One region of the Dietzia sp. JS16-p6b genome, then DNA from elsewhere that is predicted to be linked to it. Evidence: riboswitches for the same ligand, from Rfam matches in the RefSeq annotation. Region 1 holds a riboswitch; the other holds the start of a gene.
What was found. A riboswitch is a leader RNA that binds a small molecule or an ion and turns the genes downstream of it on or off. The one in region 1 is predicted to bind cyclic di-AMP.
Positions count from the first base shown of each region.

Region 1 (5,617 bases):
CACCCATTCCGGGGCCACGACCGACCCTGGCCCGGGGAGGAGGGAGATCTCGTCGACCGTCACCTCACCGCCGGGGACCAGCGCCAGGACACAGGCCCAGTACCACCCCCGGTAGCCGGCGAGGTCGGACGCGAAGCGGTGGGTCGTGGTGAACGGCGCCTCGACGACGCTCCCCAGGTGCTCACCCACCCCGTGGACCGCGAACTCCTCCACGGCCGCACGGGCCACGTCGACGCCCGAGGCCAGTCGCTCGCGCAGGGCCTCGTCGAAGCCCGAGGCCTGATCGGTGCTCACGGGGTCCGCCTCCTGATCCGTGTCTACCTCGGTGTTCACCCGACCCATTATGCGCGCCATCGCCACGACGTCGCGGTTCGGCCCGGAGTACGGCATTCTTGAGTCATGCGCAGCGTCCTCGGCACCCTCGGCCCTCTCGCCGTCACACTGTCCCTCGTCGGTGCCGTCGCGGCGTGCTCCTCGACGGGTTCCGACTTCGCCGGGAGCCCCACGCCCGCCGAGGCCTCACTGGCGTCGTCGAGCATGCCCACCGGGTCGGGTTCGGGCTCGGGCGCCACGGCCGGCGAACACGTGCCGGTGGGCCCGTCCGAGCCGCGTCCCACACGGGGCTCGGTCGAGGTCGTCCGGACCCTCGAGCACGACCCCGCGTTGTTCACGCAGGGCCTGCAGGTGGTGGGTGACGAGATCTACGAGTCGACCGGGCAGTACGGCCACTCCGAGGTGCAGCGCCGCCCTCTCGCCGGTGGCCCGCCCACCGTCTCCGTGAAGATGGCCGACCACGAGTTCGGCGAGGGCCTGGCCGTCACACCGGACACGCTCTGGACCCTGACCTGGACCAACGGGATCGCCCACAATCGTGATCCCCGGACCCTCGAGGTGCGCTCCGAGGCCCCGTACCAGGGTCAGGGCTGGGGTCTGTGTTTCGACGGCGGGCGGCTGATCATGAGCAACGGCTCCGACGAGCTCACGTTCCGCGACCCCGTCACCTTCGAGCCCACGGGCACGGTCGCGGTGACCTCGGGGGGCGCGCCTGTCCGCCAGATCAACGAACTCGAGTGCACGGACGGCTCCGTCCTGGCCAACGTCTGGATGACCGACGAGGTCATCCGCATCGACCCGGCCACCGGCGCGGTCACCGCCATCTACGACGCCTCGGCGCTCGAGCGGCCCCGGCCCGCCAGCCCGGAGGCGGTCCTCAACGGGATCGCCGCGCTCCCCGGTTCGGAGAACGTGCTGCTCACCGGGAAGCTGTGGCCCACGATGTACGAGGTGCGCCTCATTGGGTGACCGCTCCCCCGGTCCGGCCCGCCGTGCCGCGGCCAGAATCGGCCGAGGCGTCCGGCGGGTCTTCCACGCCGACGGGGCGAACAGATCGGGCCTGTCGCAGCTCAGCTACGTCACCGTCGCCAACTTCGCGTGCGACGCCATCCTCGCGGTCGCCCTGGCCAACACGTTGTTCTTCTCCGCCGCCACCGCCGAGTCGCGTAGCAACGTGGCCCTGTACCTGCTGGTGACGGTGGCACCGTTCGCGGTGATCGCCCCGGTGATCGGACCGGCGCTCGACCGGCTTCGCAGCGGGCGGCGCCTCACGGTGTCGCTCACCTTCACCCTGCGGGCGGTGCTCGCGGTGATCCTCGCGCTGAATTTCGACTCGTGGCTGCTGTACCCCCTCGCCCTGGGAATGCTCGTCCTGTCCAAGACCTTCGGCGTGGTCAAGGCTTCCATCACCCCCCACGTCCTGCCGCCGGCGCTCGACCTGGTCCGGACCAACTCCCGACTGACCGTGCTCGGCCACGTGTGTGGGTCACTGATCGCGGGCGCCCTGGCCGGGGCCGTGTCCTGGCTGTGGGGCTCGGACGCGGCGCTCTGGTTGCTCGCCGTGGTGGCGCTCGTGTCGGCATACGTCGCGATGACCATCCCCGCCCGCGCCGAGGCCTCGCTCGACGAGGAGTCCGCGACCCTGCGCATGGACCGCGGCCGTCCGCTCGTCAGCGGACTCAAGGCCGTCCTGACCCGGCCACTGGGTCGTCAGGTCCTGGCCAACCTCTGGGCCGTGTCGATGGTCCGTCTCATGACCGGCTTCCTCACCCTGTTCCTGGCGTTCGTGGCCAAGGCCCAGGAGAACGCCACGGCGGCGGAACAGGCCGGGATGCTCGCGATCGCCGGTGTGGCAGGAGGTCTGGGCACGTTCGCGGGCAACGCCGTGGGCGCCCGCCTCCCGCTGGGCCGCCCGGGCCGGATCACCACGACGGCGGCGGGGGCCGCGTTGTCGGCCGCGGTGGTGGCGGCGGTCCTCGGCTCCATCTGGGCGGCGGCCCCCCTCGCGCTCGTGGCCGCGGTGAGCAGCGCGCTCGGCAAGGTGGCGCTCGACGCCTCGATCCAGACGGACATCCCGGATTCCGCGCGGTCGTCGGCGTTCGGCCGGTCCGAGACGGCTCTGCAGCTGGCATGGGTCGCGGGCGGCGCGCTGGGGGTCCTCCTGCCGCCGGACTTCACCGTGGGCTTCGGCGTGATCGCGGTCGTCGGCGCCCTGCTGTTCGCGCAGTCCCTCCTGACCGCGCGCGGATCCACGCTCGTGCCCGGGCTCGGCGGCAACCGACCCCGGTTCCCCGGAGAACCACGTGACCCCCGTTCGTTCGGCGCACGCCTGCTGGGCAGAATGGAGGAGTGAGCTCCCGCAGCGATGCCCCCGCCTCCGGCCCCCGCGTTCGTCCAGTCACCTGGGCGATCCTGGCGTGGGTGGTCGTCATGATCGCCGCGATCGTGGGGGCGTGGCAGGGCTCGGCCTCACGCCACGGGTCGGTGCCGTCGATCACCGTCGCGACCGACCGCGATCACGTCGAGGTCCCTCCGTTCGCGGCCACGGACCTCGACGGCACCACCTATGCCAATCCGGTGGGCCGGTTCGTCATCTCGGGTGAGCACACGCTCACGGTTCGGCTCCCGGTCGAGCTGCGCCGCGCCACGCTCGACGTCTACGAGGTCCGCGCGGACGGGTTCCGCGAGTACACCGTCGAGCCCGACGGGCCCGGCGAACTGCTCGTCCCGGTCACCCTTCCCGACGAGGGACGGATCGAGGGGCTGGCGCTCCGGGCGGTCGCGCTGGTCTACGCCGCGGACGGCTCGGAGACGATCCTCAGCGGCGAGTGGTCGGTCGGGTTCGACTACGCGGACTGATCCTGCCGGTCACGCGTCCAGTTCGCGGGCGACCCCGCGGAGAACCGATGCCACCCGGCTCGACACCTTGTGGTCGGGACGGTGGCCGCGCCGCAACTCGGGCTGGACGGTCGACTCGAGCACCTTGATCATGTCCTCGACCATCCCGTGCAGCTCATCCGGGGAGTGCCGTGGGCCACCCCGGGGCGCACGGTCCTGCGCGACGGTGGGCTCCTCGTGGACGACCACCCGGAGCGCCTGGGGGCCGCGCCGACCGGAGACCATGTCGAACTCCACCCGCTGGCGGGGCCGGAGCGTGTCCACGCCGGCAGGAAGGGCGTCGGACCGGACGTAGACGTCCTCCCCGCCCTCATGGGACAGGAAACCGAATCCCTTCTCCGCGTCGTACCACTTGACCCTGCCACTGGGCACCGCGAACCACCTCTCCACACGATCGCGCACAGGTGCGACCGACCATCACCACGTCGCCGTCGAGCCTACCCTCGCCGAGGTGGCGGTTCGGTGCCCCCATCGGGCCGGTAGCCTGCCCGGTGTGACCTCAGATGCCCGACCCCCGGCCGACGACCCTGACCCCTGGACCCCTCACGCGGCCCAGCCCACCCCGTCCCGCCCCAGACGTCGCGGGCTGTTCGTCGCCGCCCTGGCCGTCTTCGCAGTCGGAGTCGTCTTCACGATCCTCGCCGCACTCACCCCGTTCGTGCTGGACCGGGACGCCCCCACGTTCCTCTACGTCGGCGCGATGGTGTTCACCCCGGTCGGGTTCCTCCTGGGGCTGCTGTACGCCATCCTCGGCTCCCGGCCGCCCAGGGCGTGACGGAACCCACACGTCCGCGAATCTCCAGGTAACGAGCGGATAACACTGATAGCCGCCCTTCTGCGTGACCTGGTTTTATCTCAGAATGGTGACGATCCGGCATCAACCCGCTACTGTTCGAGTCAGACTCGTCAGCGAGTTGGCATCGGACGCACCACCGAACCCCGCCCTGCGGCCGTTGCGACAGTGACCGTAACCGGGCGGGGACGGGGGACCCGATCAGGGCCCTTGCCGGGCCGGCGACCACAGGTCGCCTTGGGGTCAAGCCGCCATCCGCGGCCGGGCGCACTCGTCCGAACCCGACAGCTCACCCCGTAGGCACCGAGTGAAAAGGACTGACGCGTATATGACCTCGAACACCGGACGCCACCGCGCTGCCACCCCCGCCTCCGCACCCAGGACGGCGGTGAAGGTGGTCCTCGCGGGCACCGCGTTCTCCGCCGCCGGGCTCGCCCTCGCCCCGGCCGCCAACGCGGCCCCGGACTCCGACTGGGATCGTCTCGCCCAGTGTGAGGCCGGCGGCAACTGGGGGATCAACACCGGCAACGGCTACCACGGCGGACTGCAGTTCTCGCCGAGCACCTGGGCGGCCTATGGCGGCACCCAGTACGCTCCGACCGCCAACCAGGCGACCCGCGAGCAGCAGATCGCCGTCGCCGAGAGGACCCTCGCGGGTCAGGGTTGGGGAGCGTGGCCCGCCTGCTCGGCCAAGCTGGGCCTGAACTCCGCGCCGACCCCGCGTGACCTGTCCAACCCGGCGCCCGCCGCGGCCCCGGCTGCACCCGCCGCTCCGGTGGCGGTCACGGCCGCCGATCACGTCGCGACGCTCACCGCGTTCGCCGAGGGCCGCGGACTCGCCCTGCCGATCACGGACGGCTACCAGGCCAACAAGGACCTCATCGACGCCGCCTACGCCGAGAACCAGACCGCCGTGGACGACTTCTTCGCCACCTACCTGGCGAACTGATCCGGGTCGGACCGGCCACGAGAACGGCCCGCCACCCCCTCTCAGGGGGTGGCGGGCCGTTCTGTCGTCCACACCGACGCCGTCACGCCGACTGACGCGCCGACGCCGGGCACCGGTGGGTGGGTCAGCGGGACGGCAGGGACCTGTTGACCACCGTCTCCGGATGGACGTAGTTCAGGCGCTCCTGCGGCAACGGGAAGATCTCCTGCCCGAAGGGGGACAACCCCCCCGCCACGAGCGCAGCCAGTTCGGTCACCGGGTGCTCGCCGAACGAGGCGTCGGGCCATCCCGGGTTGTCGTAGGTCAGTTTCTTGGCAGCCACGTGGACATCATCTCACCTCGAGCCCGATCCGTCAGCACCTGGGTCGGACCCCACCGCCACCGGTTCCCGCCGACGGCCGCATCTCACTAGGCTGGTGCGGATATGTCGACCTCCCGCACCACGCCCCGGCACCCCACCAGTGGGGAACCCGATTTCCCCACCTGGCTGGCCGGACTGCCCGACGAGACGCTCGTGCGGCTGTGCGAGAGACGCGCGGACGTGGCCACCCCTCCCCCGGCGTCACTGGGAGTTCTCGCCTCACGGCTGCGGTTGCCCGCGTCGACCGCCCGCGCGCTCGGCACGCTCACCTGGCCGGAACTAC
Region 1 is NZ_CP024869.1:873,378-878,994, reverse strand. It holds gene CT688_RS03970 (DUF3027 domain-containing protein) at 1-342, opposite strand, end outside; gene CT688_RS03965 (glutaminyl-peptide cyclotransferase) at 400-1,302, shown strand; gene CT688_RS03960 (MFS transporter) at 1,295-2,686, shown strand; gene CT688_RS03955 (DUF2771 family protein) at 2,683-3,192, shown strand; gene CT688_RS17995 (cold-shock protein) at 3,202-3,603, opposite strand; gene CT688_RS03945 (hypothetical protein) at 3,725-4,006, shown strand; cyclic di-AMP (ydaO/yuaA leader) riboswitch at 4,185-4,343, shown strand; gene CT688_RS03940 (transglycosylase family protein) at 4,353-4,973, shown strand; gene CT688_RS03935 (hypothetical protein) at 5,098-5,295, opposite strand; gene CT688_RS03930 (helicase-associated domain-containing protein) at 5,398-5,617, shown strand, end outside.

Region 2 (5,617 bases), 520 kb from region 1:
GCCCGGCGCCCACGCGTCAGTAGCGACGGACCCCGCTGATCGGCATCGCGTCGACCTTCTCGAGCTTGACCGGCACCCCGTAGGTCGGCGCGTGGAGGACGAGTCCGTCGCCGGCGTACATGCCGACGTGGGTCGCACCCGCGTAGTAGATGACGAGGTCTCCGGGTTGGATGTCCGGCATCGCCACGGGCGCCCCCGCCACCGCCTGCGCCTGACTCGACCGGGGAAGCGTCTTGCCCTCCTGCGCGTACGCCCACACCATGAGGCCGGAGCAGTCGAACTCGGACGGTCCGGTCGCCCCCCAGGAGTACGGGGCACCGATCCGGGTGAGGGCCACGTTCAGGGCGGCCGTGTTGACCCCGTCGATCGCCGGGGCGACGTACCCCGGGGGCACCAGGGGGCCGCCGGCCCAGAGTGCACGCTGCGCGTCGGAGAGAGCGTCCACGCGACGTCTCACCTCGTCGATCCGCACTCTCATCTCGTCCGACCGCTGATCGAGGTCATCCGCGCGTCGCTGGGCGTCACGCGCCGAGGCGCGCGCGGCTTCCGACGCGAGATCCGCCTCCACCCGGAGACGGGCGGCCTCCGCTGAGGCGGCGCGCGAGGCGCCGAGCGCACTGGTGGTGGCGCCGGAGAGCCGCTGCAGAGTACCGATCCGGTCGACCAGGTCTCGGGGGCTCTCGGCGAGGACGGCGGCCCGGGTGGCACCGGTATCGCCCCCGCGGTAGCGGAGAGTCGCGAGTCGATCGACGAGCGACTGGTCGCGCGACGCCCCCAGATCGGCGACGGCGGCGAGTCCGGCGGCAACTCCGGCCTCGCGCTCGCGTCGCTGCCGTTCGGCGTCGGCCCTCTCCAGATCCGCTCGCGCCAGGTGCAGTTCCTCCCCGAGTGCGCCGGCCTCCGCGGACAGCCTCGCCAGCTCGACCAGGTCCTCACCGGTGGCCTGGCCTGACGAGGCGGATCGTTCCGGCGCGGTGTCCTGGGGCGGGCCCGTCGTACCGGTGCTCTCGGCCCCGGCCGGGCCCGCCGTCCCGGGATCCACGGTCTGGGCCGACACCGTCTGCGCCGGCACCATCACTCCGCCGGAGCCCAGGAGGGCGAAGGCGGCAACGGTGAGGGCGATCGACCGGGATCTCTGGGTCATGGGCAGATGCGGCATTCTCGGATCATGGTTCGGAGACGGACGGAGCACGACGGGGGCGGTGGATTGCACCGTGGTCGGGATGGTCGTTGTCGAGATAGTACAGACGACGAACCCCGCCGACACCGGTTACGTGACCGGGGATCGGCGGGGTCCGCTGGAGCGCGTGTGCGGGGCGACTCAGTAGTAGCGGGTCGCACCGTAGAACGGCATGGAATCCAGCGGCGCGTAGCTCACCGAGGTGCCGGAGTACGGGGCGTGCACGACCTGGCCGTTGCCGGCGTAGATTCCCACGTGGCTGGCGCCGCTGTAGAACGCGACGATGTCCCCGGGCTGCAGGTCGGCCTTGGCGACCTGGGTGCCGCCGCCGATCTGGGCCTGGCTGGTACGCGGGATGGAGATCCCCGCCTCCTTGTACGCCCACGAGGTCAGGCCGGAGCAGTCGAACGAATTGGGGCCGGTGGCGCCCCAGGCGTAAGGCGAGCCGACGCGGGTGCTCGCGGCGTCGAGGATGCGCTGGCCGGTGGAGATCTCCGGCGCCGGGGTGGCGAACTCGACGGGGGCGGCCTGGGCTGCCGCGACCGGGACGAGGCCGGCCGGCAGGGCGATGCCCTCTGGGAGATCGACGGTGACCTGTGCGGGCACACCGGGCAGACGCAGTTCGACGGGTACGTCGACGGTCACCGGTGCGGCGGCCGCGGTCCCGGCGCCTGCGACGGCGGCGCCTGCAGCGAGCAGTCCTGCGGTGGCGACACGGCGCCCGGTCGAGCTGGCCTTGATGCTGTGGGCTCCCACGAGAGTGATTTCCTCTTTCTTCCTGGACACCGACCGGGTTAGCTGACGGGTTCGGACACGGAAGTCTGTCCTACGCCCCGGCCTCTCGGCCGTCGGGCGATTCACCCCAGTGGAACGTGGTTCCCCGGTGCGCCGCGGTGGCGCTTTGGTGGCGACCCCGGCCCCCACCGGTGGGCGGGTGATGACTTCCGAGGTCTCGAAAAGGTTACGAAACCATCTCGCCGAAGTCCAGCCCATCCGCTAGGCGGCCGTTTCAGCACCCACGATCTCCAGGGTCGAGACCAGCCCGAGCGCCATGAGCACCTCGATCGCCGAACGCACCTCGGGCTCGAGAACATACCCGCACGACTCCTCGGATAGTGCATCTACCTGCACTTCCTCGGACAGAATCACGGAGACGACACAGTCCTCGCACCCGCTCGGCCGGGCCGGACACCGCGAGCAGTCCATCGAGAACATGATCTACATCACACTCCGTCCTGGGCGTGTTGCCCATTTGTTACCAGGCCGCGATTTGCGGCTCGGGGCAGACCGTAACGGCCGGGTACGACACCCCACCCCTACGACACCCATCCCCTGTGACGACGGACGGCGGACGGCGGGGTGCGTCGGACGTCCGTGTCGGACCGGATCGTTACCGTGTGCGCCATGCCCTGCCCCCCGACTCGAGAACTGGTCCACACCCCGGGGACCACGGGGGTCCAGGCCGCCTTCGACGAGCTCGAGCCGATGCTCTCCGAGGTGACGTTCGTCGTCGTCGACCTGGAGACCACCGGTACCCGGCCGGGAACGGATGAGATCACCGAGATCGGCGCGGTCCGGGTACGGGGTGGGGAGGTCCGGGCCGAGCTGTCCACCTTCGTCTCCATCACCGGCTCGCTGCCGGCCCACATCAGCAGGCTCACCGGGATCGCGCCCGTCGATCTCGTCGGGGCCCCTGCACTCGGTGAGGTGATGGCGACGTTCCTGGAGTTCTCCCGCGGCGCCGTACTGGTCGCCCACAATGCCCGGTTCGACCTCGGATTCCTCCGCGCGGCCGCCGAGTCGACCGGCCACCCGTGGCCCGATCCCCCGTCGGTGTGCACGCTCACGCTGGCCCGGCGCATCCTCCATCGGGGCGAAACCCGTGGGCACCGCCTCGGCGAACTCGCCTCCCATCTGGGATCCACAGTCGAGCCGAACCACCGGGCGCTCCAGGACGCCCGCGCCACCGTCGACGTCCTTCACGCACTGATCTCCAGGGTCGGTGACTGCGGGGTGTCGACGCTCACCGAGCTCCGTTCCTACGACGGACGCCTCGCCCCCGCGGTCCGGCGCCGGGCCAATCTGACCGAGACGCTCACCACCGGCCCCGGGGTCTACCTGTTCCGGGACGCGTCGGGCGGCGCGCTGTACGTGGGGTCGTCCATATCGGTCCGGCGCCGAGCCCGCTCCTACTACTCCGGAGCTGATCCACGCGGCAGGATGCGGACGATGGTCGGCCTCGCCGAGAGCGTCGAGTCGGTGCCGTGCGCACACCTCCTGGAGGCGTGGACCGTCGAGGAGCGGCTCATCGACTCTCTCCAGCCGCCCTACAACCGGCGGTCCAGGTCTCCGCGCCGAGGGTGGTGGCTCTCCCCTCCCTCGGGACGTGCGATCCGGGGGCACGTCACCCGGACCCCGGAACACCCGTTCGCCCTCGGACCCTTTCGGAGAACCGAGGACGCCAGGGCCGCGTGGCTGGATCTGGCGGAGGCCACCGGTTCGCCACCCGGCGCCGAGGAATGGGAGGCGCTGGTCACCGGCCGGGACTCCACGGCCGTCAGGGCGATGATCGACCGGGTCGACTCGCTCGCCGCGGGTGGAGCCTTCGAGCGCGCGGCCCGGCTGCGAGATCGCGCGGCGGCACTGATCCGGACCCTCACCCGGCACCAGGAGCTCTCCTCCACCGCGGGTCTACGCGAACTGGTCCTGGCCCAACCCGGGCCCGGGCGCACCTGGGCGGTGGCGGTCGTGCGTCACGGGCGCCTCGCCGGTTCGGGAACGGTGCCCGCCGGAGCAGCACCACTGCCCGTGATCGACTCGCTCAGGGCGGGCGCCACGACCGTGCAACCCGGCCCCGGGCCGTTCGCCGGAGCCAGCGCCTCGAACATCCGCAACGTGCACAGGTGGATCGATTCCGGACCCACCCGCATCGTGTCGGTCACGGGGTGCTGGACCCTGCCCGTCGGCGGTGCCCACACACTCGCGGAGTGGGCGGATCGAGCCGAGCAGGCGGCGTCGACGAGCGGTCGAGCGGGTGTCAGGACCGGGCGGCACTGAAGGCCGCCCACCTGTCCAGGAGTCGGGCGGCCTCGCCGTCGTCCACCGCCTTCGCGGCGCGCTCCACCGCCGACCTCATCGCCGGCACGAGGTCCGCACCCCGCTCGAGGCCATCGAACGCCACCAACGCCGCCGCGGAGTTGAGCAGCACCGCGTCCCTGACGGGACCTCTCACGCCCGACAAGAGTTCCCGGGCCACCGCCGCGTTATGTCTCCCGTCGCCCCCGCGCAGTTCCTCGATCGCGCAGGTGGCCATCCCGAAGTCCCCGGGAGAGATCACGTCCTCGTCCACGTGGCCGTCGGTGACACGCAGTACACGCGTCGGTCCCGTCATCGTGATCTCGTCGAGACCGTCGGAGCCACGCACCACGAGCGCCGATCTACCCCGAAGCGCGAACACCTCGGCCATCACGGGCATCAGGCTCTCGAACGCGCACCCGATGAGGTTGGCGGCGGGTGCTGCGGGGTTGGTCAGTGGTCCCAGGATGTTGAACACCGTGGGGATCCCGATCTCCCGGCGGGGTGCGGCGGCGAAGCGGAGCGCCGGATGGAACACGGGCGCGAAGCAGAAGGCCACACCCACCTCGTCCACGCTCCGTGCGACGTCATCCGGTCCCAGGTCGATCGCGACGCCGAGAGCCTCGAGGACATCGGCCCCACCGCTCTTCGACGACGCCGCACGGTTGCCGTGCTTGACCACGGGCACCCCGCAGGCACTCACGACGAGAGCGGACATCGTCGAGATGTTGACCGTTCCCTGCCGGTCACCACCGGTCCCGACGATGTCGACGCAGGACCGGGAGGTCGGCACCCTACGGGAGTAGTCGAGCATCGTCGAGGACAGGGCGTCGAGCTCCGCGCCCGTCACACCCTTCATGTCGAGTGCGACTCCGAACGCGGCGATCTGGGCGTCCGTCGCGAGACCTTCCATGATCCGGGACATCGCCCAGCGGGCGTCAGCCGGTTCCAGGTCCCGACCCGACGTGAGCGTGCCGAGTACCCCGGGCCAGGACCGGCCCTCGTCGAACGCTGCAGAACTCCCCACGTGTCCCGACCTCTCTCCCTGGATCCCGGCGGTCCGTCACCCTCGCGACCGCGCACTGACAATCGTGCCACCAGCCACCTCATCGGTGCGGCGCGGACTCCCATCTCCGGGACCCTGAAGTCGACCGCCGGAAAGGCTGAGAAGCCCCTGATACCCCTGCACGGGGTGCGTCGTCGGACGCACTTTCCGGGAGTTCTAGGAACGACCTGCGAAAACACTGTGGGGACACGCCGAAATCGGGGGTCCCTGCAGCCTCCGCCCACCTCAGGGGTCATACTTGGCCTCGTGACGAGCGCAGTGGATAACTCAGGATCGGCGATGGCTCAGCGCGTTCA
Region 2 is NZ_CP024869.1:1,395,569-1,401,185, reverse strand. It holds gene CT688_RS06320 (NlpC/P60 family protein) at 17-1,144, opposite strand; gene CT688_RS06315 (C40 family peptidase) at 1,322-1,936, opposite strand; cyclic di-AMP (ydaO/yuaA leader) riboswitch at 1,950-2,097, opposite strand; gene CT688_RS17935 (hypothetical protein) at 2,177-2,311, opposite strand; gene CT688_RS06305 (DEDD exonuclease domain-containing protein) at 2,585-4,237, shown strand; gene trpD (anthranilate phosphoribosyltransferase) at 4,218-5,282, opposite strand; gene CT688_RS06295 (heme-copper oxidase subunit III) at 5,568-5,617, shown strand, end outside.
Region 2: it holds a riboswitch for cyclic di-AMP, as region 1 does, so the genes downstream of both, CT688_RS06315 (C40 family peptidase) here and CT688_RS03940 (transglycosylase family protein) in region 1, are expected to answer to the same signal.